Regions from separate parts of the Pseudomonas sp. NPDC087690 genome, predicted to be linked through region 4. Evidence: predicted binding sites of a transcription regulator. Region 4 holds the regulator's gene; each other region holds the start of a gene.

The links. The regulator FliA, encoded in region 4, starts transcription of late flagellar genes. The targets are predictions, from matches to a motif close to CTAAAGTTTNNNNNNNNNNNGCCGNTAA.
Region 1: ACIPIZ_RS10855 (methyl-accepting chemotaxis protein) is a predicted target of FliA. The motif match lies at 6,082-6,109, and genes of this name have one in related genera.
Region 2: ACIPIZ_RS23690 (methyl-accepting chemotaxis protein) is a predicted target of FliA. The motif match lies at 6,626-6,653, and genes of this name have one in related genera.
Region 3: motA (flagellar motor stator protein MotA) is a predicted target of FliA. The motif match lies at 4,989-5,016, and genes of this name have one in related genera.

What each region holds. Positions count from the first base shown of each region.
Region 1 is NZ_JBIUVX010000006.1:169,481-177,254, reverse strand. It holds gene ACIPIZ_RS10890 (MFS transporter) at 1-1,184, shown strand, start outside; gene ACIPIZ_RS10885 (alpha/beta hydrolase family protein) at 1,277-2,314, opposite strand; gene ACIPIZ_RS10880 (FMN-dependent NADH-azoreductase) at 2,551-3,162, opposite strand; gene ACIPIZ_RS10875 (LysR substrate-binding domain-containing protein) at 3,291-4,199, shown strand; gene ACIPIZ_RS10870 (MmcQ/YjbR family DNA-binding protein) at 4,196-4,555, shown strand; gene ACIPIZ_RS10865 (DUF1294 domain-containing protein) at 4,674-5,105, opposite strand; gene ACIPIZ_RS10860 (undecaprenyl-diphosphate phosphatase) at 5,102-5,932, opposite strand; gene ACIPIZ_RS10855 (methyl-accepting chemotaxis protein) at 6,237-7,774, shown strand, end outside.
Region 2 is NZ_JBIUVX010000035.1:39,671-47,444, reverse strand. It holds gene ACIPIZ_RS23725 (PaaI family thioesterase) at 1-465, shown strand, start outside; gene ACIPIZ_RS23720 (PaaI family thioesterase) at 462-914, shown strand; gene htpG (molecular chaperone HtpG) at 997-2,901, shown strand; gene ACIPIZ_RS23710 (dienelactone hydrolase family protein) at 2,970-3,698, shown strand; gene ACIPIZ_RS23705 (pirin family protein) at 4,051-4,917, opposite strand; gene ACIPIZ_RS23700 (OsmC family protein) at 4,979-5,395, opposite strand; gene ACIPIZ_RS23695 (amidohydrolase family protein) at 5,525-6,571, shown strand; gene ACIPIZ_RS23690 (methyl-accepting chemotaxis protein) at 6,710-7,774, shown strand, end outside.
Region 3 is NZ_JBIUVX010000025.1:52,846-60,619, forward strand. It holds gene ACIPIZ_RS20575 (hypothetical protein) at 1-1,464, opposite strand, end outside; gene asd (archaetidylserine decarboxylase) at 1,642-2,502, opposite strand; gene rhdA (thiosulfate sulfurtransferase) at 2,522-3,337, opposite strand; gene ACIPIZ_RS20590 (HDOD domain-containing protein) at 3,380-4,918, opposite strand; gene motA (flagellar motor stator protein MotA) at 5,085-5,936, shown strand; gene motB (flagellar motor protein MotB) at 5,940-7,016, shown strand; gene ACIPIZ_RS20605 (toll/interleukin-1 receptor domain-containing protein) at 7,125-7,610, opposite strand; gene ACIPIZ_RS20610 (caspase domain-containing protein) at 7,610-7,774, opposite strand, start outside.
Region 4 is NZ_JBIUVX010000041.1:4,678-12,451, forward strand. It holds gene ACIPIZ_RS25010 (DUF6124 family protein) at 144-503, opposite strand; gene flhA (flagellar biosynthesis protein FlhA) at 1,143-3,272, shown strand; gene flhF (flagellar biosynthesis protein FlhF) at 3,284-4,624, shown strand; gene fleN (flagellar synthesis regulator FleN) at 4,741-5,571, shown strand; gene fliA (RNA polymerase sigma factor FliA) at 5,568-6,308, shown strand; gene ACIPIZ_RS25035 (chemotaxis response regulator CheY) at 6,475-6,846, shown strand; gene ACIPIZ_RS25040 (protein phosphatase CheZ) at 6,865-7,653, shown strand; partial or broken gene ACIPIZ_RS25045 (hypothetical protein) at 7,731-7,774, shown strand, end outside.

The DNA of each region.
Region 1 (7,774 bases), on a different contig from region 4:
CTGCGCAGCAACAGCCACCGCAAAGCTCCATGGCGATCACCCTGCAGATCGTCTCCATCGTTTTCTATACCTTTATTGCGTTTCTCTGCATCGGTTTGCCGATCGCAGTGTTGCCCGGTTATGTGCACGAGCAATTGGGTTTCAGCGCGGTCATTGCCGGGCTGGTGATTGGCTCGCAATACCTGGCCACCCTGCTCAGCCGGCCAATGGCCGGGCGCATGTCGGATACGGTCGGCACTAAGCGGGCGATCATTTATGGCTTGTGGGGGATTGTCCTCAGCGGCTTGCTGACCTTGGTCTCTACGCTGCTGCAAGACTTTCCGCTGACCAGCCTGATCATTTTGATTATCGGGCGCTTGCTGCTCGGCATCGCGCAAGGGCTGATTGGCGTCGGCACGATCAGTTGGTGCATGGGCCAGGTCGGCGTCGAGCACACCGCAAAATCCATTGGCTGGAACGGCATCGCTTCCTATGGCGCGATTGCCATTGGGGCGCCGCTGGGTGTGGTAATGGTCGCCGATTACGGTTTCACCAGCCTCGGCATCGCGCTGGCGGTCCTCGCGGCCGGCGCACTGCTGCTGATCCGCAATAAACCGTCGGTGCCGGTGATCCGTGGCGAACGGCTGCCATTCTGGGCGGTGTTCGGACGGATTGCCCCGTATGGGGCCAGCCTGACCCTCGCCTCAATCGGCTACGGCACGCTGACCACCTTCATCACGCTTTATTACCTCAACCGTGGCTGGACCGGTGCGGCGTACTGCCTGACGGTGTTTGGCGTGTGCTTCATCCTGTCACGGCTGATGTTTATCTCGGCGATCAGTCGCTTCGGTGGCTTCAGGTCAGCCATTGCATGTATGACTATAGAAACCGTGGGGCTGGTGCTGTTGTGGCTGGCGCCGTCCACCGCTTTTGCCTTGATCGGCGCGGGGCTGGCCGGGTTTGGCTTGTCGCTGGTGTATCCAGCTTTGGGTGTAGAAGCGATCAAGCAAGTGCCCAGCTCCAGCCGTGGTTCCGGGCTGGGTGCTTACGCGGTGTTCTTCGATCTGGCGCTGGCGATTGCCGGGCCGTTGATGGGCGCGGTGGCGTTGAATCTTGGGTATGCGTGGATTTTCTTCAGTGCAGCGTTGTTGTCGGTGATTGGGTTGGGGCTGACCCTGATGCTGATGCGTCGCGCGAAGGATTGAAAAACACGATCAAAAGATCGCAACCTTCGGCAGCTCCTACATGGGAATGGCGTACATCCTGCAGGAGCTGCCGAAGGCTGCGATCTTTTGATCTATTGATCCGCCGTTTGCATACCCGCACGCGTTGATTGGCCCAGCGCATGGGAGAAAAACCGTCCGGCCTCGGAGATCAGATTACGGTGAATGTCCTCGCGATCCACGCCATCAGCGTCGGTACACAACGCCGGCATGGCGCGAATCTGCTCTTCATTACACGGCGCCATAAAGACGAAGTGCCCCGCCCCGGCCAGTAATTTGAAATCCGGCGCTGTTGGCAGTTTGCGCGCCAGCGCCGCCGCGTTCTTGTCGAAGGCCACCAGTTTGTCGCCATCGCCGCTATAGAGCAGCACCGGCACGTGCACATCGGCCAGGGTATGACGGCCGAATTTCAGGCTAAGCGGCGCCATCAACAGCAAGGCGTGGACACGCGGATCGGCCACCGGCTGCAGGTCATCGCGATCGACGATCAGTTCCCCTTGGGTGTTGCAGGCGTCATGGTCGTCCGGCCGTTCCTGGCAATAACGCCGCAGGCGATCCAGATCCGGTTGCGCACCGGATAGAATCAACGCGGTTTCGCCCCCCGCCGAATAACCGATCACACCGACCTGATTGGCGTTGACATACGGCGCAAGCATGCGGTCGCCCAGGGTCGCGGTAATCGCTTCGGAAATCTGGATCGGCCGCCCGTAAAGATTACTCAGGGTGCCCAGCCGGCTGTGGTCTTTGGAGTTGTCACCGGGGTGAATCACCGCCACCACGACAAAACCTTTGCGCGCCAGCGACGTCGCCAGATCGTGCAGCGCCAGCGGCGTGCCGGTGTTGCCGTGGGAAAGCATCAGCATCGGAAAGCGGCCAATGGCGACTTTGGTGTCTTCGCCGGCCTCCACTGAATAGCCCTCAAGCAGGCTCATGTGCTCACGGTCGCTGGAGGGATAGAACGCGATGGCCCGCATGGGTTGCAGGTCCAGTGGATCGAGGAAGGTCATCTCGTGATAACCGACGCTCCACACAGGATGACGTCCAGGCGCCGCTTGCACTGAATTCAGGCTGCTGAGCAGGCAAATCAGTAACGTTGCACAAAGACGCATCATGGGATGCCCCACCCTGTTGTTACTCAATCGAAAGATCCGTTGCGTTGCGGGCCTGAAATGCCGGGGATTCGGCGTTTCGGTACGACAATGCATTCAGACGCTGATTCTGTGATTGCATAACCCGGGCCAGATTATGTAACAGCCAGAAACAAAAAACTCCGTATTTGGCCCTTGCGGAACCAGAATACAGAGTTTTTTGGGTGTTACCTGAACCTCAGCTGTTCTTTGCGCAGGCCTTACGCTGCGGCAAACAGTTGCTCGCTGATCTTCGCTTGGGCGGCAGTCATGGCGTTGTTGCGCACTTCATCACCGTAGGCCAGGCCTTCGGCGCGAACGATCTCGATGTCGGTGATGCCGAGGAAACCGAGAACCAGCTTCAGATATTCTTCGTGGGCGATGCCGCTCGCTTGACCAGCGTGAATGCCGCCAGCAGTGGATACGATCACCACTTTCTTGCCACCGCACAGACCTTCAGGGCCGGCTTCGGTGTAACGGAAGGTTTGACCGGCGACAGCAACGCGGTCGATCCACGCTTTAAGTTGAGTCGGCACGGTGAAGTTGTACATCGGCGCAGCGATAACGACGGCGTCGGCAGCAATGAACTCGGCCAGCGTCGAGGCGCTCAATTCTGCTTCGTGCTGTTGTGCGGCGTTGCGCAGTTCAGCGGTGGTGCCAGCGGCGACCAGGGTGGTCGACGAGAAGTGGCTGATGGCGTCGGCGGCCAGGTCACGGTAAGTCACCACAGCGCTCGGCTCGGCGACTTGCCAGGCTTTGACGACTTGGCTGCTCAACTGACGGGAAGCCGAGTTGTCGCCCAGAATGCTCGAATCGATATGCAGCAGTTTCATGTGGAATCTCCTGGAAGGAATCGCCGTTGGCGATGGAATGGAGACAATCCTACGCAAGAAACCAATGGATGATTAGCCGCCTGAAATGCGATAGTTTGTCCCATTGATAGAACAGTCTGGATTCACTCATGCAAGACCTCAACGATCTCTACTATTTCGCCAAAGTCGTCGAGGCCGGTGGCTTTGCTGCCGCCGGGCGTCTGCTGGGCATTCCCAAATCGCGTTTGTCACGGCGCATTGCCGAACTCGAAGAGCGCCTCGGGGCACGTTTGCTGCAACGCACCACCCGTCAACTCAACCTCACGGCGGTGGGGGAACGTTATCTGCGTCACTGCCAGGCGATGCTGCTGGAAGCGGAAATGGCTGATGAGGCGGTCGCGAGCATGTCCAGCGAGCCACGTGGTCGACTGCGCGTCTCTTGCCCCACCGGCCTGGCCCGGGAAATGTTGCCGTGGGTCATCAGCGAGTTCCTCGGCAAATTTCCTCAGGTGCAACTGGAAGTCGTATTGCTCAATCGCCGGGTCGATCTGGTCGGCGAAGGCTTTGATGTTGCGCTGCGCGTACGCGAACACGGTGATGAAGACCCATTGCTGGTCACCCGACGCCTGCGTCAGGCGCAAATGGTCGTGGTTGCCAGCCCGGATTTTGTACAGGGCCAATCGATCAACCATCCGCAAGACCTGAAAAATCTGCCGGTGCTCGGCGCGCTTGAGGCAGATCGCCTGGTGCATGTGCGCTTGCTCGATCAACAGGGCGAAAGCTTCGAGCTGAACATGGAAGCGCGACTGGGCATTGATGACTTTATTGTGCGCAAAGCCTGTGTACTGGCCGGTCAGGGTTTTACTTTGCTACCGATGATGTATTGCGAAGAGGAACTGCAAAACGGCACGCTGGTGCAATTGCTGCCCGAGTGGTCACTCCCCGGCGGCTGGTTACAAGCGGTGTATCCGCATCGGCGCGGAGTGATGCCGGCGGTGCGCGCATGGATCGATCACCTGGTCGAATCGTTCAATGCCTGTGGGGAGCGGTTGTTATGAAGAAGGGAAAGATGAGCGAAGCGGACGTCGCTGAATTCTGCCTGGCATTGCCGGGGGCGCGAGAAGATTACAAGTGGGGCGGCGTGCGGGTGTTTTCGATTGCCGGCAACAAGATGTTTGCCTTGCAGGGACTGCGCGGCGATTCACTGGCATTCAAGGTCGACAAGGATCTGTTTCTCGGTCATTGCGACCGCCCGGGCATTCACCCGGCGCCGTATCTGGCACGGGCGCAGTGGATCATCATGCACCCGCCCTACCCTTTGGGTGCCGAGGAATTGCAGGGGTTGTTGCAGCGATCGCACCAGTTGGTGGTGAGCAAATTGCCGAAGAAAACCCAAATCGGTTTATTGCTGTAAACCCGATCCCTGTGTAGGAGCTGCCGAAGGCTGTGATCTGTTGATTTTGCTTTTTAGAAGATCAAAGTCAAATGATCGCAGCCTTCGGCAGCTCCTACAAAGGGACTCGTGCAGGCGACTAGAACAACGCCAGCAGGTTAGAGCCGAGAAACAGCTGGTCGATCCAGAACACCTGATGCAGCAGCACAATCACCCAGAACAGAATCTGAAACGAGACCTTGCGCGTCTTGTGCCGGAACACCTGCTGGGCGATCAACGCGCCGGGCCAGCCTCCGGCCAGTTCCACGGCGTGGAGGATGTTCTCCGGCGTGCGCCAGGCATCGGCGCGCGCCTTGCGCTTGTCGGCCCAATACATGAAGAACGCCAGCACACTGATGACCCCATAAGCGGCCAACGGCACCCACGATATCCCGCGCAGCCACATCGACAGCGAGCCGAACAATGGCAGCGCACAGACGATCAGCAGAACGACCAGTTTCAGTTTCAGGTTCTGGATGTTGTTACCGCCCGAAGGTCGCCCTTCAGGCCGGCGTGCGCGGGAATCACTCATGGCTTGGCCGCCGCCCAGTCCACCCAGCCGAACTGCCAGGTCGCGAGAATCAGCAGGCCAAAACCGATCCGATACCAGGCGAACGCCGCATAACTATGGCTGGCAATAAACTTCAGCAAGCCGCGCACGGCGATCATCGCAAAGATGAACGCCGTGATGAAACCGATGGCAAAGACCGGGAAGTCTGCCGGTACAAACAGGTCGCGATACTTGTAACCCGAATAGACCGCTGCGCCGACCATCGTCGGCATCGCCAGGAAGAACGAAAACTCCGTGGCGGTTTTACGTGACAGGCCAAACAGCAGGCCGCCAATGATGGTCGAGCCGGAACGCGAGGTGCCGGGAATCATCGCCAGACACTGGGCGAAGCCGACTTTCAATGCATCTTTCCAGGTAATCTCGTCAACGGTTTCGGCATGCACCTCGTGCTGACGCTTTTCCGCCCACAACATGATGACACCGCCGACAACCAATGCCGCTGCCACCGTAATCGGATTGAACAGGTATTCGTGAATCAGATCGGCAAAGATCACGCCCAACACCACGGCGGGCAGAAAGGCGATCAGCAGGTTGGCAGTGAATCGCCGTGCGCTGGGCTGAGTCGGCAAGCCGATGACCACGTCGAAGATCTTGCGTCGAAATTCCCAGACCACCGCGAGGATCGCGCCGAGCTGGATGATGATGTTGAACGCCATGGCCCGCTCACCACCGAAGTCGAGCAAGTCGGCAACAATGATCTGGTGTCCGGTACTGGAAATGGGCAAAAACTCCGTCAGCCCCTCTACAACTCCTAGTATCAGTGCCTGCAAGGCCGTCCAAAGATCCATCAATCCCCCAAAGAGCGATGCGCGCCGGCATGCCCCGATAGTATTTTTTTACGTTCACTGCGATCAGCGTAGCTGGTAAATGCTGTACCGATTCCGCGCGCACAGGATCCAGACCAAACAGTCAAAATTCCGTGAAATATCAACTTGGATTCAGGTTTTTACGCGCGGGGCCGAAATCCTATCAGACAAGCCTTAATAGCGCTGCTGCGTTATACGACTTGGGTCGCGTATGCCCGCCCACGTAAACGTGGTTGGATGCTGGCGATCGTTTATTACAAAAACAAGAATCCGGAGTGACAGCGTTATGAACAGCTTGCGCAGTGTGTCGATCAGCCGACGCTTGTGGCTCATTTTGATTGTGGCGGTGGTCATGTTGCTGACCTTGGGCGTATTGATGCTCAAGCAGATCCACGATGACCTGTATCACGCCAAAGCGCAGAAAACCCAGCATGTGGTGCAAACCGCCAGCGGCCTGCTGACCTATTACCACGACCTCGAAACCGCCGGCACTTTAACCAAAGACGCGGCGCAGAAGCAGGCGCTGACAGCGATTCGCGGACTGCGTTATGACCAGAGTGACTATTTCTGGATCAACGACCTCACGCCCGTGATGGTCATGCACCCGACCAACCCCAAACTCGAAGGCCAGAACCTCTCGGCGATCCGTGATCCGGATGGTTTTGCGGTGTTCAACGAAATGGTCGCCATCGCCCGCGCCAAGGGCGCCGGCATGGTCGACTACCGTTGGCCAAAACCCGGGGCCAGTGAGCCGGTGGCGAAGACCTCGTACGTCAAGCTGTTCGAACCGTGGGGCTGGGTGATCGGCTCGGGCGTTTACGTCGACGATGTGCAGGCGGAATTCAAGGGCCAGGTGATCAAAGCCACGATCATCGGCTTGGCGATTGCCATGATCATGGCCTTGCTGGTTATCCTGATCGCCCGCAGCATCGTGCGCCCGTTGCAGGAAACCGTGAACGCGATGGCCAACATCGCCAGCGGCGAAAGCGACCTGACGCGTAGCCTCGATACCCACGGCAAGGATGAAGTCACCGAACTGGCGCATCACTTCAATGCTTTCACCGCCAAACTGCGCCGGGTGATCGGTGACTTGCAGGTCTCGGCCAGCGCACTGGGCCAATCGTCCAGCGAGCTGGGCAGCGACGCCTCGCAGGCGCAGCAACGCAGCCAACAGCAATCGCAGCAGATGGAACTGGTGGCCACCGCGATCAACGAGGTGACCTACGGCGTACAGGACGTGGCGAAGAACGCCGAGCATGCCGCCGCTGAAATGCGCGATGCCGAAGCGCAGGCGCAGCAAGGCCAGATCAACATCGACGGCAGCCTGCAACAGATCGACAAGCTTTCCGGGACCATCGATCAAGCGGTTGAGGTGATTCGCACCCTCGCGGCCGAAAGCACTCAGATTGGCAGCGTACTGGAAGTGATCCGCTCGATTGCCGAGCAGACCAACCTGCTCGCGCTCAACGCCGCGATCGAAGCGGCGCGGGCCGGTGAGCAAGGTCGCGGGTTTGCCGTGGTGGCGGATGAAGTACGCCTGCTGGCACAGCGGACGCAGAAGTCGACAGCGGAAATCCAGTCGATGATCGAACGTCTGCAGAACCATTCCGAAGCCGCCGTGAAGGTCATCGGCGACAGCAGCAAGGCGTCGCAACTGACCATCGAGCAAGCCGGGCTGGCCGGTGCCAGTTTGAATGCGATTGGCCAGGCGCTGCGTAACCTCAATGGCCTGAATGCGTCGATTGCCAGCGCCACGCTGCAACAGGCGCATGTGGTCGAGGACATCAATCAGAACGTTACCCAGGCGGCGGGCCTCTCGCACAG
Region 2 (7,774 bases), on a different contig from region 4:
CCCGTTTTTGAGCGTGCGACGCGATTTTTATCGGCACTGCGTCATTGTCAGGTGCTCGGCTTAGAGGTGCACAGCGCCTCTGCCGAAGGGCTAACGGTGATCTTGCCGTACAGCGAAAAAATCGTCGGCAACCCACAGACCGGAGTCATTCATGGCGGGGCGATTACTTCATTGATGGACACCGCCTGCGGGATGTCGACCCTGTGCGTGTTGCCGGAATTCGAGGTCTGCCCGACCCTCGATCTACGCATCGACTATATGCACGCCGCTGAACCGAACAAAGATGTCTATGGCTTCGCTCAGTGCTATCGGGTGACCACTGATGTGATCTTCGCGCGCGGTTTCGCTTATCAGGACGATCCTGAACAGCCGATCGCCCATGTGGTCGGCACTTTCATGCGCATGGGCAAGGGCCTCAAAGGCACCAGGGGGTTTGGCGGCGTGATCAAGGGAGCAGCCGAATGAGCGATAACCTCAAGCAGCAACTGCATCAGGCCCACGCGCTGGGCGACTATGCGCCATTGCTGAGGTTGATCCCGTATGCCGGGCTGATCGGCATCGAATGTTCACGGGTCGGCGACGACTTGCTGTTCAAGCTGCCCGCAAACAAGGACAACATTGGTAACCCTTTATTGCCGGCAATTCACGGAGGGGTAATTGCCGGGTTCATGGAGTTGGCCGCAGCCCTTCACCTGCTGATCTTCACCGAAACGCCGGGTGTGCCGAAGATTATCGACTTTTCCCTCGATTACCTGCGCGCCGGCCAGTTCCGCGATACCTGGGCCAGATGTCAGGTCTGCCGTCAGGGGCGCCGCGTTGCCAACGTCGCCATCACGGCCTGGCAAAGCACCGAAAGCGAACCGATTGCCACCGCCCGTGCGCATTTCAAAATCGATGAGCCCTTGAAATCCTGAACAGCGCCCCAAACTCACAAGACAACCCGCCGCCGACCATTTCGGGTCGCGGCCACTGCCATCTGATTGGAGTTTGATGACCATGAGTGTGGAAACTCAAAAGGAAACCCTGGGCTTCCAGACCGAGGTAAAGCAGCTGCTGCACCTCATGATCCATTCGCTGTATTCCAACAAGGAAATTTTCCTTCGCGAATTGATCTCGAACGCCTCTGACGCTGTCGACAAGCTGCGCTTCGAAGCCCTGGCCAAGCCGGAATTGCTTGAGGGCGGCGCTGATCTGAAAATCCGTGTGAGCTTCGACAAAGACGCCAAGACCGTCACCCTCGAAGACAACGGTATCGGCATGAACCGTGACGATGTGATCACCCACCTGGGTACCATCGCCAAATCGGGCACCGCCGATTTCATGAAAAACCTCTCGGGCGATCAGAAGAAAGATTCGCACTTGATCGGCCAGTTCGGCGTAGGTTTCTACTCGGCGTTCATCGTGGCCGACCAGGTTGACGTGTACAGCCGTCGCGCCGGCACTCCGGCCAGCGAAGGCGTGCACTGGTCGTCGAAAGGCGAGGGCGAGTTCGAAGTCGCCACCATCGACAAGCCAGAGCGCGGCACCCGCATCGTCCTGCACCTGAAAGCCGCTGAAGACGAATTCGCCGATGGCTGGCGCCTGCGCAACATCATCAAGAAGTACTCCGACCACATCGCTTTGCCGATCGAGTTGCCGAAAGAAGCGGCTGCTGCCGAAGGCGAAGAAGCTCCAGCCGTTGAATGGGAAACCGTCAACCGCGCCAGCGCCCTGTGGACCCGTCCGCGCACTGAAGTGAAGGACGAGGAATACCAGGAGTTCTACAAGCATATCGCTCACGACTTTGAGAACCCGCTGGCCTGGAGCCACAACAAAGTCGAAGGCAAGCTCGAATATAGCTCGCTGCTGTACGTGCCGGCCCGCGCACCGTTCGACCTGTACCAGCGTGAAGCGCCGAAAGGCCTGAAGCTGTACGTGCAGCGCGTGTTCGTCATGGATCAGGCCGAGTCGTTCCTGCCCCTGTACCTGCGCTTCATCAAGGGCGTGGTCGATTCCAACGACCTGTCGCTGAACGTGTCGCGGGAAATTCTGCAGAAAGACCCGATCATCGATTCGATGAAAACCGCGCTGACCAAGCGCGTGCTCGACATGCTGGAAAAACTGGCGAAAAACGAGCCTGAGCAATACAAAGGCTTCTGGAAGAATTTCGGTCAGGTCATGAAAGAAGGCCCGGCTGAAGACTTCGCCAACAAAGAAAAAATTGCCGGTCTGCTGCGTTTCGCATCGACCAACGGCGATGACGGCGAGCAGATCGTTGGTCTGGCTGACTACCTGGCCCGCGCCAAGGAAGGTCAGGACAAGATCTACTACCTCACCGGCGAAACCTACGCGCAGGTCAAGAACAGCCCGCACCTGGAAGTCTTCCGCAAAAAAGGCATCGAAGTGCTGCTGCTGACCGACCGCATCGACGAGTGGCTGATGAGTTACCTCAGCGAGTTCGACGGCAAGACTTTCGTTGACGTGGCTCGTGGTGATCTCGATCTGGGCAACCTGGACTCGGAAGAGGACAAGAAAGCCGCAGAAGAAGTCGCCAAGTCCAAAGAAGGTCTGGTTGAGCGTCTGAAAACCGCGCTGGGCGATTCCGTGGCGGAAGTCCGCGTATCGCATCGTCTGACCGATTCGCCGGCCATTCTGGCCATCGGCGAGCAGGATCTGGGTCTGCAAATGCGTCAGATCCTCGAAGCCAGCGGTCAGAAGGTTCCGGATTCGAAACCGATTTTCGAATTCAACCCAAGCCACCCGCTGATCGAGAAACTCGATGGCGAGCAGAGCGAAGAGCGTTTTGGCGACCTGTCGCACATCCTCTTCGATCAGGCAGCCCTGGCTGCTGGCGACAGCCTGAAGGATCCGGCCGCGTATGTGCGCCGTCTGAACAAGCTGCTGGTTGAACTGTCGGTTTAACCAAGTCGTAGAAAAACCCGCTTCGGCGGGTTTTTTCATTCTGGTGTTTAACCAATCAGGAGTCAGAAATGAGCCAAGTCACTGTACGTTCCGTGGTCTATCAGATCGACGGCAAGCCTTATGAAGGTCGTCTGGCGTTCGACGCCGAGCACAAGGGCGCGCGTCCGGGTTTGTTGATGGCGCCGAACTGGATGGGCGTCAGCGCCGGTGCCGAAGAAATCGCCAAGTCGGTGGCGGCCGAGGGCTACGTGGTGTTGATTGCGGATGTTTACGGTCAGGCGGTTCGTCCGCAAAACGCCGATCAGGCTGGCGCGGCGATGATGCCGTTGAAGGATGATCGTGCGTTGCTGCGCACGCGTATGCAGGCGGCGTTCGAGCAATTGCAGAAGCAGGGCGAGGCGGCGGTTGATACGTCGAAGCTGGCGGTGTTCGGTTTCTGCTTTGGCGGTTGCTGTGCGCTGGATCTGGCCCGCACTGGCGCGCCGGTGAAAGCGGCGGTGTCGTTCCATGGCACGCTGGATTCGCCAAACCCGGCGGATGCACAAAACATCAAGGGCTCGGTGCTGGTGCTGCACGGTGCTTCTGATCCATTGGTGCCGAAGGAGCAATTGCCGGCGTTTGAAGACGAGATGAATGCGGCGAACGTGGATTGGCAGCTGTTGAGCTATGGCGGTGCGGTGCACTCTTTTACCGATCCGCATGCGAATGTGCCGGGCAAGATGATGTACGACGCGAAGACCGCCAAGCGCGCGTTCAAGTCGATGCATGATTTGCTGGATGAAGTGTTCAAGGGCTGAAAAGCGAAGAGCCCCTCACCCTAACCCTCTCCCAAAGGGAGAGGGGACTGATTGGGGGAGGCTGATGAGTTACACCGACCTGACAGTGTCTTGGTGAATCTATAATCGCCAAGATTTTTCAGGTCGATGTATGACTCAAGACACCTCGGTCGGCCCCCTCTCCCTCCGGGCGGTCCGACGTTTCGGGAGGGCTGGGGTGAGGGTGCTGATGGTGGACGCTCAATCAATGCGCCGACCTGATAGGGCATTACCGAATCCATAATCGATAAGGTCTTTCAGGTCGGCGTATAACCTGAGACAGCTCGGTCGGCCCCCTCTCCCTCCGGGAGAGGGCTGGGGTGAGGGTAGCTTTTCAGCGCGGCAACTCGATCCGCTCAATTTCCCCCGGCACCGTCGGCCAATCCCTAGCCGCCCACTTGCGCCGCGCTTCATCGATCGCCGCCGGATCGCTCGCGACAAAATTCCAGTTGATCCGCCGAGGCCCGTCCAGCGGCGCGCCGCCGAACACCACCGCGTGCACATCACTTTCGGCAAACAGACTCATCTCTTCCCCGGCCGGCAACACCACCAGCGCGTGCGGCTCAATCGCTTCACCATTCAACTGCGCATCCCCACTCAACACATACACCGCCCGCTCTTCATGCTCGTTCGGAATCAGCAGCGTGGTCGCCGTTTGCATCTTCACTTCTGCATACAGCGTAGGAGAAAGTACTGGCACCGGCGATTCCAGGCAAAAGCCTGACCCGGCAATCATGCGAATCTGTACGCCAAGGTTATCGCTGACCGGTAAGGTTGCCGACGGGTGATGGCTGTAATGTCCCGGACCCTGCTCGTGATCCTTGGGCGAGGCCAGCCAGATCTGTAAGCCATGCATGGTGAAACTCTGATCCCACAGCGGTTCCGGCGTGCGCTCAACGTGCGCAATCGCGCTGCCAGCGGTCATCCAGCTGACATCACCGGCGCCGACCACCTGATCGGAGCCCAAGCTGTCCTTGTGCTGGATTTGTCCTTGGAACAGATATGTCAGCGTCGACAGACCGATGTGTGGATGCTGTCGGATGTTCATGCCTTTGCCCGTCGGATAAACCGTCTCGAGCATGTGATCAAAAAACACGAACGGCCCAACGCTGCGGCATTTGGCTGACGGCAAGGGGCGCAGAATCGGCTGGCCTTCGACGTCTTCGGCGCGTGGGCGGATGATCAGAGGTTGCGTGTCCATGGTGCATTCCAGGCTGAGCGGGTGATGCCAGAAGCATAACCCGCCGCTGGCATGAGGAGGGTTACTGGCTGTCGAAGCCCTGCGGTGCATGGGTTTCGATGGTCACGTCAGTGGTGGTCATCAGCTTGTGAATCGGGCAGCGGTCAGCGACGCGCAGCAACTCCTCGCGCTGAGCGTCAGTGAGCACGCCTTTGAGGGTGAGGGTGACGTGCAGGACGTATTTGCCTTTTTGTTCTTCGCTGTTGTCACGTTTGACGTCGACACCAACGCCGGTCAGCGGGATGTCTTTCTTCTTCGCGTACATCTTCAACGTCAGTGCTTTGCAGGCACCAAGGGCGGCGTCGAAGTAGTCGTGTGGCTCAGGTGCGGAGCCTTCGCCGCCGGCGGATTTCGGCACGTCGGCAAATAATTCGTGGTCATCGATCTGTACGGTGTGACGAAAACCTTCAGCGGAGACGGTATTGACGGTAACGGTCATGGGAACCTCACTGGCAGTAGGAAAAGTCGTTCAGTCAAACAAGACCTTGCAGTTATAGAGCATTCCCACCGGTACGCGTTCCACTTTCCTGCGGGGATGAACCCTTGTTGTCAGGGCGCGGTCTAGGCTATGCCTACTTGCCGGAGATTACTTGTGTCCCTGTATCGTTTGAGTCTTGCCTGTCTCATGCTGTTTGCCGGCAGTGTCAGTGCCCGCGAATACACCTACAGCGATGCGCACCTGCATTACGTGGATTTTTTCCAGGAAACTGCAGGCATGGCGAAATTGCTGACGGCCATGCAGGACAATTCCATCGAGCATGTGATGATTTCCGGAATCCCGGTGGCGAAGAAGTGGCACGAAGACGAGCCCAAGCGTCCGCGCTATTACGCAGGCGATGATGCCGATGCCTATTGGTACAGCGCGACCGACGTGATCGTTGCCGATGCAGTGCAGAAACTGCCAGCCGAAAAACGCCCTTACTTTCATCCCTTCCTGTCGGGCTTCAACCCCAACGACAAGAACTCCGCCGCACACATTCAGCGCATGCTCGATCTGTATCCGGGGTTGTGGCAGGGCATTGGTGAGGTGTTCACCCGCCATGACGACCTGACAGCGCTGACCTCTGGCGACACGCCGCGCGCCAATAACGAAGCGATGACCAAGATCTATCACTTGGCCGCCGAGAACGATCTGCCGGTGATGCTGCATTCCAACATCACCTCCAAGCGTGAGAAAAATCCTTTGTACCTGCAGGAAGTCGAGGAGCCGCTGCGCAATCACCCGCACACGCGGTTTATCTGGGCGCACGCGGGCACCAGCGCAGAAATCCATCGGCATCAGACCCAGCTGCCGTTCCTGCTGCCGACCCTGACGCGCATGCTCGAGGCTTACCCCAATCTGTTTATTGATTTGTCGTGGAGCATGCTCGCGCCGTACCTGCTGGATGAGCAGGGCAAGCCGCGCCCGGAATGGCTGGCACTGGTCGAGAAATACCCGCAGCGCTTCATGCTTGGCTCGGACGTGGTAGGGCGTTTCAACAAGCTCGGTCAGGAAATGCGCAGCTTCAAACCGTTCCTTGATGCGCTACCTGAAGACGTTGCGCGTAAAGTCGCGCGGGATAACTTTCTGGCGATCTTGCCGCGAACAGTAGTCAAGTCCGAGAAACCACGCTGAATCGTTAATGTGGTGGGTTCGAAGGATCAAGGCCTTTTGATATCGCCTTTTCGTCTTACGCAATTTTTCGCCGGGCCGATACCTTCTTAAGCAACCAGCTGCAGGGTTGATGCAGCGCTTTTGGAAGGAACCAGAGCAATGAGCATCCGTAGTCTCAATATTGCCCCGCGCGCCGGCCTCGGTTTTGGCTTGTTGGCGCTGATGGTGTTTGCCTTGGGGGCGTTCGCTTTACTGCAAATGTCGAACATGCGCGCGCAGTCCGACGAGGTCGACAACAACTGGCTGCCGAGCGTGATGGCGGTCGGTGAAATGAGCCAGGACATGCTGCGCCTGCGCGCGTTGACCATGCGTCTGTTGCTCAACCGTGATCCGCAGGCCCTTGAACAGAACGTTGCCAAGCTCAATGAGTTGCGTGGTGTGCTCAGTGAGGCGCAGCAGCGCTATGACGTGCTGATCGTGTTGCCCGAAGAGCGCAAACTGTTCGACCGCTTCAAGGTCGCCGAGCATCAGTATCTGGAGCTTCAGGCGCAGGTCATGCAGCTGTCTGCGCAGAACCAGGTGGAGGCGGCGGCGAGCATTCTCAATGGCCAGATGAGTCCGTTGGCCGATGAAATCGCCGTCATCCTGCGCGAGCTGGTTGAGATGAATAAACACAACGCCAATCTCGCCACCGAAGCGGCGCGCCTGGTGTTTATCAATTCGCGGGTGTGGGTCGGGGTGATGATCGGCATCACGGCGCTGATCACCATTGGCCTGGCGCTGTTGCTCACGCGCAGCATCGTGCTGCCGCTGGCGCAATCGTTGGGTGTGGCTGAGGTGGTGGCCGGTGGCGATCTGACGGGCGATATCAGCATCTCTGGCAAGGACGAGCCGGCGCGACTGCTGCAGGCGCTCAAGAGCATGCAGCACAACCTGCGCGACACCATCCGCCAGATCTCTGAATCGTCCAGCCAGTTGGCGTCGGCCTCCGAGGAGCTCAGTTGTGTCACTGAAGACGCCACTCGCGGGCTGCATCAGCAGAGCCTGGAAATCGAGCAGGCGGCCACAGCGGTGAATCAGATGACCGCTGCCGTTGAAGAGGTGGCGAGCAATGCGGTGGCAACCTCTGAAGCGTCGCGCGAGTCTGACCGCATTGCCCAGCATGGGCGCGAGCAGGTTCAGCAGACTGTGACGTCAATCGAATTCCTGGCCGACGATGTCACG
Region 3 (7,774 bases), on a different contig from region 4:
GCACGGCTGCGCATGCGGTGCCACCAGTTCGATGCCCATTTGCGTACCACCGCCACGCACCTGACGAATCCAGCGGATCACCGCAATGCTCCAGCCCAGACTGACGCTGTCCTGAATGCCGAGCATTTCCCCGGCCTGCAGTTCGGCGGGCACCTCATTTGGCCACGCCAGGCAATAACCGCCGGGGCTGTGATTGATCACCGGCAGGGCATAGGTCGGATAGTGCGGCGCCGCGTCGGCACTGCTTTCGTCTTCGACGAGGTGGTCGTACTGGATTTCTTCGTAGGGCAAAAACTGCTCATTGTTTTGCGGTGCGGCATCGAACGCCTGGCTCCAGCTGTCTTTTTCGCCTTGGGCCACCGCTCGACTGAAATTCGCCGCACGGGCGCCGGGGTGTTTGAGCAGGTCGCTGAACGTGCGCTCGCCACCCAGATAAAAGTGCAGGGCGCTCATGCCGACGCACACGGTCAGATTGCCCTGGCCCACGGTGCGCTGAAAACTGCGCTCAGCGGCCTGGCCCCAAGTGGCATGCAAGTGTTGCAGGGTGTCGAAGCTGAGCCCGGTCGGGATCGCTAAGGGCGTCGACGTGTCCTGATGCAGCAAGTGCGCTTCGAGGGTGTTTACCAGCGGTTGCGGATCGAAACCGAGTAGTCCCGCTTGTTGCTCGCTGCGGAACATGCTGCGGTAACGCGGCCCGGCATCGATTTCGGCGCTGACCGCGAACAAGCCGGCGTCTGCGCGCGCAGGCTGCAGTTTGAGCAAGGCACTCCACGGTTCAAGCACTTCGGCGAGGCGGGCGATCTGATTTTGCCGCAGTTGATTGCAACGAGCGCTGCCCAGCAGCAGGGCGGCGATGTAGGCCTGTTCCAGGCTCAACTCTGTGGTCAGGCTGGCCAGGTCGTCATGCACCCGGTGCTGTTGCAGTTGCAACTCACACGCTGTGCGATATAGCTGATGCAGTTCGAACCACAGGTGTTCCGGCGGTGGACTGTACAGTTGCGTGGCGCGCACAAGTTGGCCCTTCAAAGCATGTGCCGCGCGTTGCAGGGCTGTGCTGACCAGTACTGCGCGATCTTTGCCGTATTTCGGCGTAATACGCAGGACGATCTGCTTGTAGCCGATGGCCAGTTGACTTTGCAGGGCCTGACACAGGTTGCTGATCTTGCGCGAGCGTTCGTCGAGCATGATCGCCTGATGCAGAAAATGCCGCTCCAGATGCTGGCAGACGAAATAAACTTCCGGTCGCAGCAATTCGAGCAATTGCAGGCGATTGCCGCTGGGGGTAAGCAATTGATTGAGTTCGCCCAGGCTTTGATACAGCAGGCGGGCGGTTTCGCCGATGTTGGCCTTGGGCAGGCCGGCGATCCAGCGCTTAAGGTCGCGCGGAGTGGCTTCGCAAAATGACAGGCGCGGCTGACTTGGGGTCGGGGCGCGCAACTGTGGGGAGGATATGGTCTGGCTCATGCCAAAAACCATAGCAGCAAATAAGCGAGCGGGTGTTCTGCCTCAACGCATCGTCATTGAAGATGCACAGATAACAACGTGTAGGAGCTGCTGAAGGCTGCGATCTTTTGATCTTAAAACCAGGATCAAAAGATCGCAGCCTTCGGCAGCTCCTACAGGGATTGTGTGTTTCTAGAATCAGGCTTTCGGCAGCGCCAGGCCTTGACCCATCTGTACCGGCGAGCCGGCAACCAGTTCTTCAGCCCATTTCACTTGATCCGGGCCAAACAGCACGATAGCGGTCGAACCCAGCTTGAAGCGACCCAGTTCGGCACCTTTTTCCAGATGGATTGGCGCACGCGCAGCTTCGTCGTAACGGAAGGTTTTCAGCTCGCGTTTCGGCGGTGTGACCAGACCGGCCCACACGGTTTCGATCGAAGCGACGATCATCGCGCCGACCAGCACAACCGCCATCGGGCCGCGCTCGGTGTCGAAAATGCACGCCACGCGCTCGTTGCGGGCGAACAGTTCTGGCACGTTTTCAGCGGTGGTCTGGTTGACCGAAAAGATCCGGCCCGGGATGTAGACCATTTCGCGCAAGGTGCCGGCCAGCGGCATGTGCACGCGGTGGTAGTCCTTCGGCGACAGGTAAATGGTGGCGAAGTCGCCACCCATGAACGGCGCGGCATTGGCCGCGTCACCGCCGAGTAATTCCAGCACGCTGAAGCTGTGGCCCTTGGCCTGGAACACGCGACCGTGTTCGATCGGGCCGAGCTGGCTGACAGCACCGTCGGCCGGGCTGAGGATCGCGCCCGGAGTCTGGTCCAGAGGACGTGCGCCGTCTTTCAGGGCGCGGGTGAAGAAGGCGTTGAAGTGTTCGTAAGCGGTCAGGTCTTCGACCAGCGCTTGCGACATGTCCACCTGATAGCGCTTGGCGAACCACTGGGTGAAGGCATTCTTGAACCAGCGCACGCGGCACTCGGCAACGCAGCCGGCCAAGCGCGACAGCAGGTGATGAGGTAGCAGGTACTGGCTGAGGATAAACAGACGCTCTTTCATTGGTTGTCCTTAAAAAACCTTAAATCTCGACAGGCGTGTCAGGGTGGTTGCCCCATTCGCCCCAGGAACCGGCGTAGCCCTTGACCCGCGGATAACCGAGGGACTTGGCCACCAGATAAGTGAAGCCCGACCGGTGATGGGTCTGGCAGTGGGTAATGATTTCTTTGTCCTTGGTGATCCCGAGGTCTTCGAGGATCTGCGGCATGTCCGTGCGGATGCGCAGCTGACGGGCCTTGTCCATGCCTGCGGTCCATTCGAAGTTGACCGCGCCGGGGATGTGCCCGGCCTTGGCGGCCAGCACTTTCTCGCCGGAATATTCCAGCGGCCCGCGCGCGTCCCAGATCGCCAGATCTTCGGCGCCGAGGCGGCTTTGCAGGTATTCGCGCGTGGCGGTCGGCTCTTCGTGCAGGGTCAATGCCAGCGGCCCACCGACAATTGGCGGAACCTGGATCGACATCGGCATGCCATCCGCCAGCCACGCTGGAAGACCACCGTCTATATAGTGGTACTTGTCGTGACCGATCACGTCGAGCAGCCAGATAAAGCGTCCGGCCCAGCCGCCGCCCTCATCATCGTAAACCACGTAGACCGCATCCTTGCGATGGCCCAATTCACCGAACAGCGCCTCCAGATCAGCTTTCGCCGGCAGCAGCCCCGGCGCTGGCGGCTGGCCGAGCTGGGTGCGTTTCGGATCGACAAAGCGTGCGCCGGGGATATGTCCCTCGGTGTAGCGGGCGGCACTGGTCAGGTCCACCAGAATCAGTTCGCCAGACTCCAGGCGCGGGAGCAGGTCGCTCGGCTCAATGACGAGCGGCAAGCCAGAGAAGTCAGACATGTGAGGTCTCCAGAGCACAAAGGGGAGGATTGTAGCGCAGCCTCATCGGCCACGGCTGCTAAAGCTGTGCAGGGCTTTTTCGATGCACTGCGCGGTTTTGCCAAAGGCTTGCACGCTGATGTCGGCGAACGGCCCGCCACCCTGATCGGCGACGACGATCATGATTACCCGGCCGTTATTGATCAGTGAGCGCAGGAACAGATGCTCACCGCGAAACAGCGTACGCAGGCTCGGCGGCAGCAGGGCGGAGAACTGGGCGTTGTTGTCCGGGTTGATGCGCACCTGTGCCTGTTGCGCGAGCAAGCGTTGCAGCACGCTGCTTTGGCTGACGGCGAACGTCAGCGCCGCAGCTTCTTTTGGCAAACCATAGGTTTGCTGCACGCGCAGGCTGGACTGCGTGCGGTCGGCCATCAGGATCATCACCCGGCGCATGCCGCTGGCGGCCAACGCATCGCGGGCGGCGACGGTCAGGCTCATCGCATTGGTGAAGCGGCTTGGCTCGGCGAGCAGCTCGGCGCACTGTTTGCGCCATTGACCGAGGTCTTCAGCGGTGGGCGCAGCGGCGGGCAACATCCCGGCCGGCAAGCGCCGCGAGCCCCAAGGCCACAGCAGCGAAACCGCCGGGTGCCACAGATCCGGCATCGCATGATAACGGGCGCTGTTGGCGGCCTGCTGGTGCAGTTGTTGCTGCACTTCATCCATCGAAATCTGCAAGTAAAGGCTGGTCAGGTACTGCCAGCGCTCGCTGTGCGGACTGTCCCAGGCCTGTTGCGCCGACAGCGCCAGACCGTTGGCCAGCAGCACGGTATTGGCCGGTTGATTGAGCCAGCGGCGCAGAGTCGGGTCGTCATCGAGGCGGTTTTGCTGGCGCAGGGGGTGTGCGCTGTCGCGAGCGATGCGCAGCACTTTCACCAGTTCGCGCTGTTCGCTGAGCAGCAGTTTGTAACCCTGTTGCACCCAGATCGGCAGGTGCCAGGCCTCGACCAGCGCTTCAGCGATTTTCAGCAGGCGTACGCCGAACAATTGCTTTTCGACCGTGCGCGCCGATTCGCCCTTGTGGATAACCCGCAACTCCCATTCTTCGAGCAATTGCGGATAGGTCAGCGCCAATGGCCACAGCGGCGAAAGAAACAACAGGCTGCCCCAATGAATGTCCTGCCACAGTCGCGCCAGGCGACTGGCGAAAAAGCCATTGGCCTGTTGTGTCGCGTGCTGGCTGATCATTTGGAGCTGGCGCAGGGCCTTGGGGATTTGCATCTGCGGTTCGGCCGGCAGTCGCGCGAGCAATTCTTCTGTGCGCGCCAGGCCGAGACGGTTGATCGCCACCTCAAGATTTTCCGCCGGCGCGGCCATCGTGCCGTGGGTGTGACGATTCGCCTCACGGATGATGCTCAGTGCCAGTGCCGGGCTGTCCTGCATCAGGTCGGCGATGTCACGCAGTGAGCTGCGATTGTCGCGAATCGCCCGACACACTTTGTCGTGAGCCTCCTGCGGTACGGGCAGTCGCACGCCATCGAGCAGCTTTACCCAGCCGTCGAGGGTGGTCGGGTTTGCGTGTGGGACGTTCGTTTCATTAGCCATGTCTGGACGGGATCTTCACTGACTGTAGACGCGCCCGGCATGGGCTAAATTGGCTTTTCGCCTGAACTGGCTATAGTCTGGCGCAGTTTTGCCGATAAGTAGAAGAAGAGATTTTTTAACTTCCGAATATGACCTTGAACCCGACTCAGTAAGTACTTTCCTACCTATGGCTAAAATTATCGGCATCATCGTCGTATTCGCGAGCGTGCTCGGCGGATACGTGCTTTCCCACGGCAAGATTGCCGCCCTGATCCAGCCTTTCGAGGTGTTGATTATCGGTGGCGCGGCACTCGGCGCGTTCCTGCAGGCCAACCCCGGCTACATGACCATGCACGTGCTCAAGAAATCTTTGAGCATGTTCAGTTCGCGCTTCAGCCACACCTTCTATCTGGAAGTGCTCGGGCTGATTTACGAGATCCTCAACAAGAGCCGCCGCGAAGGCATGATGGCCATCGAAGGCGACATTGAAGACGCCGCCGCGAGCCCGATCTTCGCCAAGTACCCGGCGGTGCTCAAAGACGAACGCATGACCGCGTTCATCTGTGATTACCTGCGCATCATGTCGTCCGGCAACATGGCCCCGCACGAGCTGGAAGGCTTGTTCGACATGGAACTGTACAGCCTCAAAGAAGACCTCGAGCATCCGTCCCACGCGGTGAACGGCATCGCCGACGCCATGCCCGGTTTCGGTATCGTCGCGGCGGTACTCGGCATCGTGGTGACCATGGCCTCCCTGGGTGAAGGCGATCAGAAGTCCATCGGCCTGCACGTGGGTGCGGCACTGGTAGGTACTTTCTTCGGTATTCTCGCGGCGTACGGTTTCTTCGGCCCGCTGGCGCACTCCCTGGCCCACGATGCCAAGGAAGAGCTGAACGTTTACGAAGCCATCAAGGCTTCGCTGGTCGCTTCGGCTTCCGGCATGCCGCCATCGCTGGCGGTCGAGTTCGGTCGCAAGGTGCTGTACCCGGCCCACCGTCCAAGCTTTGCCGAGCTGGAACAAGCCGTTCGCGGTCGCTAAGCCATGGAAAATAATCAGCCGATTATCATCAAGCGCGTCAAGCGCATAGCCGGTGGGCATCACGGTGGGGCGTGGAAAATCGCCTTCGCCGACTTCGCCACGGCGATGATGGCGTTCTTCCTGGTGTTGTGGCTGCTGTCCACCGCCACGCCTGAGCAGAAGATCGCCATCGCCGGCTACTTCAAAGACCCGGTCGGCTTTTCCGAAAGCGGCACGCCGTACATCATTGACCTGGGCGGTACGCCGACCCTGGCGCCGGAAAACACCCTCAACCCTGAGGTGAAATCCCAGCCGCAACCCGACAAGGTCACCGTCGATACTGAACAGGTCGAAGGCATGGCCGAGCAGGTCGAGAAGGAACGTCTGGAACTGCTTCTGCAAGAACTGCAGAACAAGGTCGACGAGAACCCGCAACTGCAGAAGTTCAAGGATCAGATCCTCTTCGAGATCACCCCGAACGGCTTGCGTATCCAGATCATGGACGCGGAAAACCGGCCGATGTTCGACTCCGGTTCCGCACGCCTGAAGCCGTACTTCGAAGACATCCTGCTGGCCATGGCCGACACCATCAAAGCGGTGCCGAACAAGATCAGCATCAGCGGCCACACCGACGCCAAGCCGTACACCGGCACCGGCGATTTCGGTAACTGGGAACTGTCGGCCAACCGTGCCAACGCCGCGCGTCGTGCACTGATCGCCGGTAGCTATCCGGATGCGCAAGTGGCGCGGGTGGTCGGTTACGCCTCGTCGGCGCTGTTCGACCGGGAAAACCCGTTCAACCCGGTCAACCGTCGTATCGACATCGTGGTGCTGACCAAAAAGGCCCAGGCCGCGATCGAAGGCGCGCAAGGTGCGGACGCAGCGAAACCGGCCGATGAAAGCCACAACGGCGCCGCTCCGGCAGCGCCGGTTGATCCGAACGCGTTGCCGGCGGATCAGCAACCGGTGCCAGCGCATGAGTTGCGTGAGCGGCTGAACTTGTTTGATGACGCCGCGCCGAAACCGGCGGAGCCGGGGAGTGCGGCGCCTGCGCCGTCTACTCCGCCAACCACTGCCCCGGCCCCCGCGCCGAAGCAGTGACCCACAAAAAAGCCGACAGCGATGTCGGCTTTTTTGTGTCTGGAATTTCACCTCGCCGCTCATTTGCGTGGCGCTACGAAATTGATCGGGAACCAGGCAAGTGAGGTCTTAGAACCCCCGCCGAATCCTGCTCTTCAACTGATCATGAAACTGCTCGGCATTCCTCTTGTAAGTCCCCTTCATCGACTCACTCATCGAATCCAGCATCACCGACCGCTTGTTCGTCACTTCCTCTCGATAAGCATCGATAAAGAAATCCAGATCTCTGTCCGTACTCAACTTCGGCCATTTATCCAGATACAACGGCAACTGCGCCGGTCCGGTCTTGAACGAGCAGATTCGCCGGTTGCTGATCGTCGCCTCACCAATCTCGAACGGCACCCACCACGACAAAGCAGTCCTCTCCGACACCACCGCGAGCAAGTGCGTGCATTCGGTGATGTTGCGGGTGATGACGCCGGTGATGTCATCGGTGGTCTGCGATTCCGGGTCGAGCACATCCAGGTAGGTTTTGATGTTGGCCTGTTTCAGGCGACTGTTGATTGCCATGGCCTGCATGCGATCCATATGGCGGTAGCTGATGAAGACAGGCATCAGAAATGTCCTTTGAGCGCGAGTTCGCGGTAGTAGGCGCCGAGCGCGGTGAGGCGGCAGCCGGTGGAGTGGAGGGCGGCGTAGTACATGTGCTCGGCGTCGACCGGCTCGATCAGGCTGTGGCGATTGCACTTCTGAAGTTGCGCGAAGATCTCGCCGTGTTC
Region 4 (7,774 bases):
CCCTCATACCTTTTGTCTCTGATCGTTCCCACGCTCTGCGTGGGAATGCAGCCCGGGGCGCTCCGCGTCCCTTTCCCAGAGCCGAACGCGGAGCGTCCGTTGAGGCATTCCCACGCAGAGCGTGGGAACGATCTGTGACCGAACTAATTCGGCAACTGCAGATTATCCAGCGCCCGATTCACCGCCAGTTCCCCGAGCATGATCAATTGCGCGATGCCCAGCAGCGTTCTGCGCTGCGATGCTGGTATGAGATTGGCGAAGTCGTTGGCGATGGTTCTGGCGCAAGCGAGGGTTTCGCAGGCGTCGGCCAGCAGTTCTTCATTTTTGAAGTCTGCGGTTACGGCATACATCGAGCGGGTTTTGCGTGGCGGCGGCGTGGCGCCGGGTGGGCAGAGGTAGTGGTCGAGGGCGCGGTCGGCGGCTTCGTGGAGTTTTTTCGAATCGAGGGATTCGTAGGGGGAGGTGGGGTCGGTTTCGGGCGGGTTGGGTGTTGGTTTGATCATGGTGAAGCTCCTTTGAGGTGGAGCCGCTACAACCTGTCGCTAAACAGGAGGGGTGGCGGCTGTACGCAGGTTAGCGAACCGGTCAAAGGCACCCGGCAGACCCGAAGGTCTCCCGCATACAGCCACCATGACGAAATCGCGAAAATACAGATCCGCAACGAAGCCTGGAACGCCGATGCACCTTTGACTTGAGTTCGAGTCGCTAAACCCGATCGCTGATTCGTCAGCGACCGACCCACAATAGAACCCGACCCCAAAGCGCACAAGCCGGCGGATTCTGGCTTGGCTGTAGGCAAAGGCGCAAGGATTTGTAGCCTCAAAGGCGTGTCTGGAGGTGTCTTTTAAACGCCAGAGTTTAAGAAGCGCATTGCGCTGACTGCACTGGCCCCTTCCCGAGCAAGCTCGCTCCCACATTTGGAATGCGGTCCCCCTGTAGGAGTGAGCCTGCTCGCGATGGGGCTTTTTCAGTCGATGGATTCGAACCAGACAGACCGCTATCGCGAGCAGGCTCACTCCTGCATGAGTCATGTTTTCTCTCCCGATTTCACTCCCCGGCAAAAGTTGGAAAGCTTCTTGCAGTACCCGCCGTGAGCCCGCTCTGGGCGTCAAAAGTTTGCTTTAAAGGAACGGGGAAAACCGGTGGATCGCTCTCAGTTATTCAACACTGCTCGCACGAATGTTGCCGACCTCAGTCGAGGCAATCTGGGCGTGCCGTTGTTGCTGCTGGTTATGTTGGCAATGATGATGTTGCCGATTCCGCCGTTCCTGCTCGACGTGTTCTTCACCTTCAACATTGCCCTGTCGATCGTCGTCCTGTTGGTCTGCGTGTACGCACTGCGGCCGCTGGATTTCGCCGTGTTTCCGACCATTCTGCTGGTCGCGACCTTGCTGCGGCTGGCGTTGAACGTAGCGTCGACGCGCGTTGTGATGCTCCACGGTCAGGACGGCCACGCCGCTGCCGGTAAGGTGATCCAGGCCTTCGGTGAGGTGGTGATCGGCGGTAACTACGTGGTCGGTATCGTGGTGTTTGCGATCCTGATGATCATCAACTTTGTCGTGGTCACCAAGGGTGCCGGGCGGATTTCCGAGGTGAGCGCGCGTTTCACCCTCGATGCAATGCCCGGCAAACAAATGGCGATCGACGCCGACCTCAACGCCGGCCTGATCGATCAGAATCAGGCGAAGATGCGCCGTCAGGAAGTTGCCCAAGAGGCCGAGTTCTACGGTTCGATGGACGGTGCCAGCAAGTTCGTCCGTGGTGACGCCATCGCCGGCCTGCTGATTCTGTTCATCAACCTCATCGGCGGTATGGCCGTCGGTATCTTTCAGCACAACATGAGCTTCGGTGATGCCGGCAAGGTTTACGCTTTGCTGACCATCGGTGACGGTTTAGTGGCGCAATTGCCATCACTGTTGTTATCTACAGCTGCAGCGATCATGGTGACCCGTGCTTCCGGCTCGGAAGACATGGGCAAACAGATCAACCGCCAGATGTTCGCCTCGCCGAAAGCGCTGGCCGTGGCCGCCGGTTTGATGGCGGTGATGGGCCTGGTGCCGGGCATGCCGCACTTCTCGTTCCTGAGCATGGCCGCGCTGGCCGCCGGTGGCGCCTACCTGTTCTGGAAGAAGCAGAACGTCGCCAAAGTGGTCGCGCTGGAAGAGGTCAAGCGTCAGCAGGAACTGCTGCCGTCGCCGGCCCGCGCCATGGAAACCAAGGAGCTGGGCTGGGATGACGTGACGCCGATCGACATGATCGGGCTGGAGGTCGGTTATCGCCTGATCCCGCTGGTGGATCGCAACCAGGGCGGGCAATTGCTGGCGCGGATCAAGGGCGTGCGCAAGAAGCTCTCGCAGGATCTGGGCTTTCTGATGCCGACCGTGCACATCCGCGACAACCTCGATCTGGCGCCAAGCGCCTATCGCCTGACCCTGATGGGGGTGATCCTCGCCGAAGCCGAGATCTACCCGGATCGCGAACTGGCGATCAACCCGGGCCAGGTCTACGGCACGCTCAACGGTATCAACGCCAAAGATCCGGCTTTCGGTCTGGAAGCGGTGTGGATCGAAATCAGCCAGCGCGCCCAGGCACAATCCCTCGGTTACACGGTGGTTGACGCCAGCACCGTGGTTGCCACGCACTTGAACCAGATTCTGTACAAGCACTCCAGTGAGCTGATCGGCCACGAGGAAGTGCAGCAACTCATGCAATTGCTGGCCAAAAGCTCGCCGAAACTGGCAGAAGAGCTGGTGCCGGGCGTGGTCACGTTGTCGCAGTTGCTCAAAGTGCTGCAAGCGTTGCTCGCTGAACACGTGCCGGTGCGCGACATCCGCAGCATCGCCGAAGCCATCGCCAACAACGCCGCCAAGAGTCAAGATACTGCCGCGTTGGTGGCTGCGGTGCGGGTCGGCGTATCCCGCGCCATCGTCCAAAGCATTGTAGGCACTGAGTCGGAGCTGCCTGTGATCACCTTGGAGCCAAGGTTGGAACAAATATTGCTCAATAGTCTGCAGAAGGCAGGACAAGGCTCGGAAGAGGGCGTTCTGCTGGAGCCAAGCATGGCCGAGAAGCTGCAGCGTTCGCTCATCGAAGCGGCGCAGCGTCAGGAAATGCAAGGTCAGCCGGTTATCCTGTTGGTAGCAGGCCCGGTGCGCGCGATGCTCTCGCGCTTTGGCCGCCTCGCAGTCCCTGGATTGCATGTGCTGGCCTACCAGGAAATACCGGACAACAAGCAAGTGACCATCGTTGCGACAGTAGGGCCCAACGGCTGAGGTAGTGGTTTATGCAAGTTAAGCGTTTCTTTGCCGCCGATATGCGTCAGGCCATGAAGCTGGTTCGTGATGAGCTGGGCGCTGATGCCGCCATCATTGGCAATCGCCGCATTGCCGGCGGTGTCGAGCTGACGGCGGCACTGGATTACAAACTGTCGGCGCTGGCGCCACGGGTTCCGAACATGGAACTCGAAGACGAGCTGCGCAAGACCCAGTCGCGCATCGTCACCGCCCAGGCCGAGTTGAGCCTGCGTGGCGAAGCCGACGGCAATAGCAATCGCCAGATCTTTGCCGGGCTGCCGTTGACGGCTGGCCTGCCACTGACCGCTGCCGAACCGCTGAGCGAGCCGACCTACGCCGCTCCGGCGCGCCCGGCGCCTGCGCCTGCGCAGTCCTCCGGCGGCGTGGATCCGCGTGCACTGGATTCGATGCGCTTTGAATTGAACAGCCTGCGCGAGCTGATGGAAGTTCAGCTCGGCACCCTGGCCTGGAATCAGCTGCAAGGCAGCCGTCCGGCGCAAGCCAACCTGTATCGCCGTCTGCAACGTATCGGTCTGTCCGGGCCGTTGTCGCGCGATCTGCTGGCGATGATCACCGATATCGAAGAACCGCGTCAGGCCTGGCGCATGTTGCTTGCGCACCTGGCGCGGATGATTGCCGTACCGGAAGTCGAGCCGCTGGAAGAGGGCGGTGTGATTGCGATGGTCGGCCCTGCCGGCATGGGCAAGACCACCACGCTGGCCAAACTGGCTGCGCGTTATGTGCTCAAGTACGGCGCGCAGAATGTCGCGCTGGTGAGCATGGACAGCTTCCGTATTGGCGCGCAGGAACAACTGAAGACGCTGGGCCGTATTCTCAATGTGCCGGTGACTCACGTCGATCCGGGCCAGTCGCTGGTGCAGGCACTGGATCCATTGCTGCGAAAACGCGTGGTATTGATCGATACTGCCGGCCTGCAAGCCAGCGATCCGGCCTTGCGCATGCAACTCGAAAGCCTCGCCGGTCGTGGCATTCGCTCAAAAAATTATCTGGTCTTGGCAACCACCAGCCAGAAACAGGTTCTAACGGCCGCTTATCACAGTTACAAGCGTTGTGGGCTAGCTGGCTGCATCCTGACTAAACTGGATGAAACGGCAAGCCTGGGCGAAGTGTTGAGCCTGGCGATCAGTCATGAATTGCCGGTCGCGTACCTGACCGATGGCCCACGGATTCCGGATGATTTGCATCTGCCGCGCCGTCATCAACTGGTCAGCCGCGCCGTCAGCGTGCAAATGCAGGAAGAACCCAGCGAAGAAGCCATGGCTGACATGTTCGCTGATATCTATCACAGCCCGACCAAGCAGGTAGGCTGAGGTATTCATGAACAGTTTTTGTACCTACATCGATGGTCTGCCATGCATTGTTCCGGTTGTGAACGCGCAGCCAGTAATGTGGCCTCCGTCTATGCAAGACAAGGTAAAGAAATAACATGGGCAGCATGCATCCCGTACAGGTGATCGCGGTGACCGGCGGCAAAGGTGGCGTCGGCAAGACTAACGTGTCAGTGAACTTGTCCCTGGCGCTGGCAGAGCTTGGCCGTCGGGTCATGCTGCTGGACGCCGACCTGGGACTGGCGAACGTCGACGTTTTGTTGGGTCTGACCCCTAAACGCACGCTGGCTGACGTCATCGAAGGCCGCTGCGAGCTACGCGACGTCCTGTTGCAAGGCCCCGGCGGCATTCGCATCGTCCCGGCCGCGTCCGGCACGCAGAGCATGGTCCACCTGAGCCCGGCGCAACATGCCGGTCTGATTCAGGCGTTCAGCGACATCGGCGACAATCTCGACGTACTGGTGATCGACACCGCTGCGGGTATTGGTGACTCGGTAGTCAGTTTCGTGCGCGCAGCGCAGGAAGTGTTGCTGGTGGTCTGCGACGAGCCGACTTCGATCACGGACGCCTACGCGCTGATCAAGTTGCTCAACCGCGACTACGGCATGAACCGCTTCCGCGTGCTCGCCAACATGGCGCAGAGCCCGCAGGAAGGGCGCAACCTGTTCGCCAAGTTGACCAAGGTCACGGATCGTTTCCTCGACGTCGCTCTACAATACGTCGGCGCCGTGCCTTACGACGAAAGCGTACGCAAAGCGGTGCAGAAGCAGCGTGCAGTCTACGAAGCCTTCCCGCGCTCCAAGTGCGCGCTGGCGTTCAAGGCCATTGCACAGAAGGTCGACACCTGGCCGCTGCCCGCCAACCCGCGCGGCCACCTTGAATTTTTCGTCGAGCGTCTCGTGCAGCAAACGGCAGGGCCCGTGTTATGACCGCTAGCGGTATGAATTACTACAAGAAGTCGGCACGCGACGCTCAGTACGAGCTGATCGAGCGTTACGCGCCACTGGTCAAACGCATTGCCTATCACTTGCTGGCGCGGTTGCCGGCGAGTGTGCAGGTCGAAGACCTGATCCAGGCCGGGATGATCGGCCTGCTCGAAGTCTCGACCAAGTATGACGCCAGCAAAGGCGCCAGTTTCGAAACGTACGCGGGCATTCGAATCCGCGGCGCGATGCTCGACGAAGTGCGCAAAGGGGACTGGGCGCCACGCTCGGTTCACCGCAATACCCGTATGGTCAGTGACGCAATTCGCTCAATTGAAGCTAAAACCGGCCGTGACGCTAAAGATCACGAGGTTGCAGCCGAACTCCAATTGAGTCTCGACGATTACTACGGGATTTTGAATGACACCTTGGGCAGCCGCCTGTTCAGTTTCGACGACCTGTTGCAGGACGGCGAACACGAAGGGCTGCACGAGGATGGCGCCAGTGCTCATCTTGAGCCGTCGCGCGATCTGGAGGATGAACGCTTCCAGGCAGCGCTGGCGGACGCGATTGCCAATTTGCCGGAGCGTGAGCGACTGGTGTTGGCGCTGTACTACGACGAAGAGCTGAACCTCAAGGAAATCGGTGAAGTCCTTGGCGTCAGTGAATCGCGGGTCAGCCAGTTACACAGCCAGTGCGCGGCCCGTTTGCGGGGGCGTTTGGGGGAGTGGCGAGCGCGCTGAAGGCAGTGTGGGGACACTGCGAACGAGGCTGGTGCGGTGATGAACGGCACCGGTCTTGCTCTGTTGTGCTCCAGACAGTCTTTGAGTGCTGCGCCGATTGATTGAAGTGGCGCGTCCAGGTGCTGGGCGCGTTTAAGACTGCTTGGAGGTCGAATTGAACAAAGACATGAAAATCCTCATCGTTGATGACTTCTCAACGATGCGGCGGATCATCAAGAACCTGCTGCGTGATCTTGGGTTCACCAACACCGTCGAGGCCGACGATGGCACTACCGCCATCCCGGTGCTCAACAGCGGAAGCATCGACTTTCTGGTAACGGACTGGAACATGCCGGGCATGACCGGTATCGACCTGCTGCGCCACGTGCGTGCCGATGAAAAGCTCAAGCACCTGCCGGTACTGATGGTGACGGCTGAAGCCAAGCGCGAGCAGATCATCGAAGCCGCTCAGGCCGGTGTGAACGGCTACGTAGTCAAACCTTTCACGGCTCAGGCGTTGAAAGACAAAATCGAGAAGATTTTCGAACGCATCGGCTGATGAACGCGCGGGGGAGCTATGGAGCATAACGAATCTTCACAGGGCGATTTCGAGTCGACCCTGAAAAAACACGCGGTCGAACTGGTCGAGAGCCTTGAAAAAGGCAGGTTCGGCGACGCTGTGCAACTGATCCATGAGCTCAATCAGACCCGTGACCGTGGCCTGTACCAGGAAGTGGGCAAGCTCACACGTGAACTGCACAGTGCGATCGTCAACTTCCAGATCGATCCGAACATGCCGCAGGCCGAGGAAGTGTCGCAAATCACCGACGCCACCGAACGCCTGGGCTATGTGGTCAAGCTGACAGAAGCCGCGGCCAACCGCACCATGGATCTGGTGGAAAGCGCCACGCCGGTGGTCAACAGTCTGGCTGATGAAGCCCAGACCTTGAGTGCCGATTGGGGTCGCTTCATGCGTCGTGAAGTCGGAGCTGAAGAGTTCCGCGAACTGGCGCGCCGGGTCGACGGTTTTCTGTCACGCAGCAGCACGGACAACCGTGCGGTGTCGAGCAATCTCAACGACATCCTGCTGGCCCAGGATTACCAGGACCTGACCGGTCAGGTGATCAAGCGTGTGACCCAATTGGTCACCGAAGTCGAAAGCAATTTGCTCAAACTTGTCCTCATGGCCAGTCAGGTTGACCGCTTTGCGGGCATTGAACATGACCGTGCCGCGATGCTTGCAGAAAAAGATCCACAAAAACATCTCTCGCAGGGTGAAGGTCCGCAGATTCATGCCGATAAACGAGAAGACGTTGTGTCCGGTCAGGACGATGTGGACGATTTGTTATCCAGCCTTGGATTCTAGAGTTTTGGAATTTGGGTTTTTTGGGTTTTTAGACCTGTAGGAGCACCCCATTAATGAGCTTCGGCGCCGATGAAGAGATCCTTCAGGATTTCCTGGTTGAGGCCGGCGAGATTCTTGAGCA